Linked DNA regions of Maricaulis maris MCS10. The protein of the gene in region 2 binds, or shares a complex with, the protein of the main gene of each other region. Links are inferred from orthologs where the notes say so. Each region holds a gene or a part of one and is shown on either strand. Other genes may lie near its edges.

The links. Proteins that work in one complex are often made in the same cells at the same time.
Region 1: the proteins of MMAR10_RS06295 (region 2) and dnaG are in contact, whole or in part, in a crystal structure (PDB 2R6A), measured with the Geobacillus stearothermophilus proteins. The link is inferred for Maricaulis maris MCS10 from one-to-one orthologs. Residues at the interface, in WP_033016901.1 of Geobacillus stearothermophilus: Ser13, Glu15, Ala16, Gln18, Glu91, Leu92, Asp94, Ala95, Val96, Pro97, Thr98, Ala99, Ala100, Asn101, Tyr104, Tyr105, Ile108; in WP_049624496.1 of Geobacillus stearothermophilus: Lys456, Leu457, Leu458, Pro459, Ala460, Asn463, Ala464, Leu467, Leu535, Leu536, Ile537, Ala538, Gln544, Glu545, Asp548, Tyr549, His552.

What each region holds. Positions count from the first base shown.
Region 1 is NC_008347.1:2,322,720-2,325,724, reverse strand. The notes cover bases 69-3,005. They hold dnaG (DNA primase), read left to right. Parts: upstream 69-584; coding sequence 585-2,426; downstream 2,427-3,005. Other genes in these bases: rpoD (RNA polymerase sigma factor RpoD), read left to right, coding at 2,480-3,005; MMAR10_RS11060 (GatB/YqeY domain-containing protein), read left to right, coding at 69-460. Outside these bases: more of MMAR10_RS11060, read left to right, coding at 1-68. UniProt on the Escherichia coli protein: RNA polymerase that catalyzes the synthesis of short RNA molecules used as primers for DNA polymerase during DNA replication.
Region 2 is NC_008347.1:1,319,839-1,322,817, reverse strand. Bases 60-2,970 are described here. They hold MMAR10_RS06295 (replicative DNA helicase), read left to right. Parts: upstream 60-728; coding sequence 729-2,213; downstream 2,214-2,970. Other genes in these bases: alr (alanine racemase), read left to right, coding at 2,206-2,970; rplI (50S ribosomal protein L9), read left to right, coding at 60-545. Outside these bases: more of rplI, read left to right, coding at 1-59; more of alr, read left to right, coding at 2,971-2,979. UniProt on the Escherichia coli protein: The main replicative DNA helicase, it participates in initiation and elongation during chromosome replication. Travels ahead of the DNA replisome, separating dsDNA into templates for DNA synthesis.

The DNA.
Region 1 (3,005 bases), 1.0 Mb from region 2 along the record:
GCTTCGCGAACGCATCATTACGGATATGAAAACGGCCATGAAGGCCCAGGACAAGGCGCGTCTGTCGACGCTTCGCCTGATCTCGGCTGCCATCAAGGATCGTGATATCGCCGCCCGCGCGGAAGACCGTTGTTCCGGCTGTGGCGACACCGAAATCATGACCCTGCTTACCAAGTTGGTGAAGCAGCGTGAGGAAAGCGCCGAGACCTATGAGAAGGCCGGCCGTCTCGACCTCGCTGAAGCCGAGCGCGACGAAGCCGCCATCGTCCGCGAATACCTGCCCAAGCCGATGGATGATGGCGAGATCGCCGATGCCGCCCAGTCCGTGGTCAGTGAGCTTGACGCCACCGGTCTCAAGGACATGGGCCGCTGCATGGGCGAGCTGAAGTCGCGCTATGCCGGTCGCATGGATTTTGCCAAGGCCGGTGCCAAGGTGAAGACCCTGCTGGCGTCAGCCTGATCCCGACACCTTTTGCGGCCCGATGGTGGTCGCGGATTGAGGACGTGACGCGCGCGGCTTTCGCGCGCATCATGCACGGCTGATCTGTGTGGGGCGGGTCGCGGTCACAGGGTATTCGACGGTCATGCGTCTCAATGAGGACTTCATCGACGAGATCAAGGCGCGTGTGCGCCCGTCGGACCTCATTGGCCGCTCGGTTCCCCTGAAGCGCCAGGGCCGCGAATTCGTCGGCCTCTCACCCTTCAAGAAAGAACGCTCGCCCTCGTTTTTCGTCAATGACGAGAAGCGCTTCTATCATTGTTTTGCCTCCGGCAAGCATGGCGACATCTTCACCTGGCTCGAAGAGATGGAGGGCCTGTCCTTCATGGAGGCGGCCGAGCGTCTGGCCGGTGAGGCGGGGCTGCGCCTGCCCGAGCCGGATCCGGAGAGCCAGCAAAAGACCCAGCATCGCAAGTCCCTCGTCGAGTGGATGGGGAGCGCCCAGGCCTTTTTCCTGCGCGCCCTGCGGTCGCCGCAGGCCGAGGAGGCGCGCCTCTATCTCAAATCGCGTGGCCTGACCGGCGAGGATTGTGTCCGCTATGGCATCGGCTATGCGCCGGATAGCCGGACGGCGCTGAAGGACGAGCTGGTCACCGCCGGGGCGCCGGTCTCCGACCTGATCGAGTGCGGCCTGTTGATCGAACCCGATAGCGGCTCGCCCTATGACCGCTTCCGCGACCGCATCACCTTTCCGATCCATGATCCGCGCAATCGCCTGGTCGGTTTTGGCGGGCGGGCCCTGTCGAAAGAGGCGCGGGCCAAATATCTCAACTCGCCGGAGACCCCGATTTTCCACAAGGGCTCGGTGCTTTATCGCTATCCGGAAGCCCGCAAGGCGGCGTCCGATCCCAAACAGGATATTCGCGGCCTGATCGTCGCCGAAGGCTATCTGGATGTGATCGCCCTGTCGCGCGCCGGGCTGGAGCACGGTGTTGCCCCGCTGGGAACCGCCATCACCGAAGAGCAGATACAGCTGCTCTGGCGTGCCGGTGGTGAGCCGGTCATGTGCCTGGACGGTGACAGTGCCGGCCGCGCCGCGGCGTTCAAGGCCGCCGACCGGGCGCTGCCGCTGCTGCAGCCGGGCAAGACGCTGCGCTTTGCCTTCATGCCCGATGGCAAGGACCCGGATGACATTTTGCGCGAGGAGGGCGCCAACGCCCTGCGCGCCGTGTTCCGCGAGACGCGCTCGCTGGCCGATCTGATCTGGGAGCGCGAGGTCCTGGTCGAGCCGCTGGATGACCCCGACCGCCGGGCCGGCTTCCGTCGTCGCATCCGGGCGCTGGTCAGCCAGATTACCGATGGCGATATCCGCGAGGAGTACAAGCGCGAATTCGACCAGCGCATGGATGCCCTGTTCGGTGCTCGTCCGCAGTCGGGGCAGCGCGGTCAGCGCGGACCGTGGAAGCCGGGCAAGGGCGTGGCGCTGGGGGCCACGGCGGAGCTGCGCAACAAGCAGTCCAGACAGGCCGATCCAACCGCGCGGCTGGGACATCTGCTGCTGGTTGCTGCCATGGAATACCCGGAAATCGCCGCCTCGCAGGTCGAAACCCTCGCGCTTTTGCGGTTGGGATCGCTTGACAGGCTGCGCGACGCCGTTCTAGACGCCTGCTCTTCTGGGCAGTTTGTGCAGACCGACACGCTAAGGGCCGAATTGGCCGATGCCGGATACGCGGCAGAGATAAAGCGGCTCGACGGTGAGCGCAGACCCATGCGAGCGGAACTGGGCGGTATGGAGGCGTCTCCAGAGGTGAGGGCTAAGGCTTGGATGAGGCTGGCTCACGCCTATATGGAACGAAGCGAAGCACAGACACGTCGTGATGAGGCGCGCGCCCGTCTGGACGAAGAACTCAAGCAGGCGGATTCGGAACGCTTTCGGCAGGTAGTTGACGCCTACCGGCATGAAAGCTCTCGTTCAGAATCATCCTGATGCGTATAATTCTGATTGCGCGCCCCGTGGGCGGCGCGACAAGGGACGATTAGATGAGCAAATCGGCTGAAGCCAACGACGCGACGGAAAACTCGGACGGTCCGCTGCTGGACCTGACCGACCAGTCCGTCAAGAACATGGTGAAGACCGCCAAAAAGCGCGGTTATGTCACCCATGATGAGCTGAACGCGGTGTTGCCGAGCGAGGAATTCTCGTCCGAGCAGATCGAAGACGTGCTCGCACAATTGTCCGAGATGGGCATCAATGTTGTCGACAATGACAGCGATGTGGACGACGACTCCGCCGAAACGCCGAAGCCGGCCAAAGGCGCAGCCTCCGCGGCCACCACATCATCGGATGATGATGAGGAAGACAGTGATGACGAGGAGGAGAGCGACAGCCGTGCTGTGGCCGGCGCCTCCAAGACAGCCGTCACCGGTCTCAACACCCCGTCCTCCGCCGATCGCACCGATGACCCGGTCCGCATGTATCTGCGCGAGATGGGTTCGGTCGAGCTCCTGTCACGCGAAGGCGAAATCGCCATCGCCAAGCGCATCGAGGCCGGTCGCAATGCGATGA
Region 2 (2,979 bases):
TCCTTCTGCCGCAAGGCAAGGCACTGCGCGCAACCGAAGCCAACATGGCGCGCTTTGAAGTCGAGCGTGAGCTCCTCGAAAAGCGCAATGCCGAACGGGCTGCGGAAGCTGCTGAATCCGGCAAGACGATCGATGGCGAAAGCTTCGTCATGATCCGTCAGGCCGGCGAAAGCGGTCAGCTCTACGGTTCTGTCACCTCGCGTGACATCGCCGAGATCGTGTCGGAAAGCGGCACCAAGGTCGTCCGCTCGCAGATCGCGCTCAACGCGCCGATCAAGACGCTCGGCCTGCATGAGCTGAAGATCAAGCTGCACGCCGACGTGTCGGTGACCGTGACGATCAACATCGCCCGGTCGCAGGATGAAGCCGAACGCCAGGCCGCTGGTGAAGACGTGATCGCAGCCCAGGCTGACGAAGATCGCGCCATCGCCGACGCCCAGGCCGCCGAGCTCTTCGAAGCCAGCGAGGAAGGCCAGGAACTGGCTGCCCAGCGCGAAGCAACCGAAGACGCCGGTGCAGACGAAAGCGAAGAGACAGAAGCGTAAGCGACTGTCACTTCTCACGTTTGACGGAAACGGGCCGGTCACCAGACCGGCCCGTTTTCTTTTGCAGGGTCGCAGGCGGTTATCCACACTTGTCCACAGGCCAACCACTCAGCTGTGGGCAATCACCGCCGGGACCGTATCAGGGGGGTGTATCGCCGCGCCGCCTTCTGTATCCCAATAGGCATGACCACTGCACTCCTGCCCTATGAAGCCGAGACCGACGTCGCCGAGCTGGACTCAGCGCCGCACAATCTGGATGCCGAACAGGCCTTCCTGGGCGCCCTGCTCTACGACAACGAGATGTTCCACCGCGTCGCCGACTGGCTGAAGGCGGAGCATTTCTATGATCCGGTCCATGGTCGCATCTTTGAGACGGCGACCGACCTGATCGGCCGTGGCTCGCTGGCCGATGCGGTTGTGCTGAAGACCCATTTCGATCGCGATGACGGTCTCAAGGATATTGGCGGCACCACCTATCTCGCTGTGCTGATGGAAGGCGCCGCGACCGGCAATGCGGCGGTCGAATACGCTCGCATCATCTATGAGCTGGCCCTGCGCCGCGAGCTGATCCGCATCGGCCATGACCTCGCCAATGCCGCCAGCGCCGACGCCGAAGTGCATGCCCGCGACCTGATCCAGGGCATCGAGCAGAAACTGTTCAACCTGGCCGAGGCCGGCTCGACCTCGCGCGGCTTTGTCAGCTTCAAGCAGGCCCTCACCGAGTCGGTCGCGTCCGCCGCTGCCGCCTTCGAGCGTGATGGCGGGCTGGCCGGCATCTCGTCCGGGCTGATGGAGCTGGACCGCAAGCTGGGCGGCATGCACCCGTCCGACCTGATCATCCTCGCTGGTCGTCCGTCGATGGGGAAAACCTCGCTGGCCACCAATATCGCCTTCAATGTCGCCAAGGCCTATGAACACGAGCTGCAGCCGGATGGTTCAAAGAAGACGACCAAGGGCGGCGTGGTCGGCTTTTTCTCGCTGGAAATGTCGGCCGAGCAGCTGGCGACACGTCTCATCGCCGATCATACCAGCATTCCCGGCTACATGATCCGCCAGGGCATGATCGACGCCACCCAGTACGAGGAAATCCGCGACGGGGTGCTGGAAATCCAGAGCCTGCCGCTCTTCATCGACGATACCGGTGGCCTGCCGATCTCGGCGCTGGCCGCACGCGCCCGTCGCTTGAAACGGACCCATGGTCTCGATCTGATCGTGGTTGACTACCTGCAGCTGATCACCTCGACCAAGGCCGGTTCCGGCAGTTCAAGGGTCGAGGAAGTCTCCGAAGTGACGCAGAACCTGAAAGCCCTGGCCAAGGAACTCGCGGTCCCGGTGATCGCCCTGTCCCAGCTCTCCCGCCAGGTCGAGAACCGCGAAGACAAGAAGCCCCAGCTCTCCGACCTGCGCGAATCCGGCTCGATCGAGCAGGACGCCGACGTGGTCCTCTTCGTCTATCGCGAAGCCTATTACAAGGAACGCGAAAAGCCGCGCGAGGACACACCGGAATATCACGCCTGGGAAGATGAATTCCGCCGCATCGAGCGGGTCGCTGAAGTGGTGATCGGCAAGCAGCGCCACGGTCCGATCGGCACGGCGAAACTGGCCTTTGACGGCATGCTGACCAAATTCACCGATCTGGAAACGCGCTTTGACGACCCGCATGAGTGATACCGGGACGTCGTCCCGCCGAGCCCATCCGGCCCCACGGCTGATCATTGATCTCGCCGCCATCAAGCGTAATTACGCGGCCCTGCAGACGCTCGCCCCCACCGCCAGTGTCGGCGCCGTGGTGAAGGCCAATGGCTATGGCCTCGGCGCGGCGCAAGTCGTTCCCGCGCTTGCTGATGCGGGGTGCCGCTGTTTCTATGTCGCCCATACCTCCGAAGCGCGCGAAGCACGCGAAGCCCTGGCCGGACGACCGGCCGACATTTTCGTCTTCAACGGCTTCTGGCCGTCGGAACTGGCCGAGTTGCGCCAGCTTTCGCTTTTCCCGGTCATCAACGACCTGCAACAGCTGGAAGACCTGCGCGCGCTGGCACCGGACCTGCCCTGCGCCATCCATTTCGATACCGGGATGAGCCGTCTGGGACTCGACGCGGCGGAGACCGAGGCCTTGCTCGCCGACCCGGCCCGTATCGACGCGCTGGACGTCCGGCAGATCATGAGCCACCTGGCCTGCTCGGATGATCCGGACCACCCCCTCAATGAGCAGCAGCGGCAACGATTCGAGCGGATCCGCCACGCCCTCCCGGGCATTCCCGCAAGCCTGTCCAACTCGACGGGAACGCTGTTGGGCCAAGCCTATCATTTCGACATGTTGCGCCCCGGCCTGGCCCTGTTCAGCGGCATGCCGGCGCCGGGCCAGGCGTCGCCCTTCGAACCGGTTGTGGCGATTGACGCTCCCATCCTGCAGATCCGCACCCTGCAGCCCGGC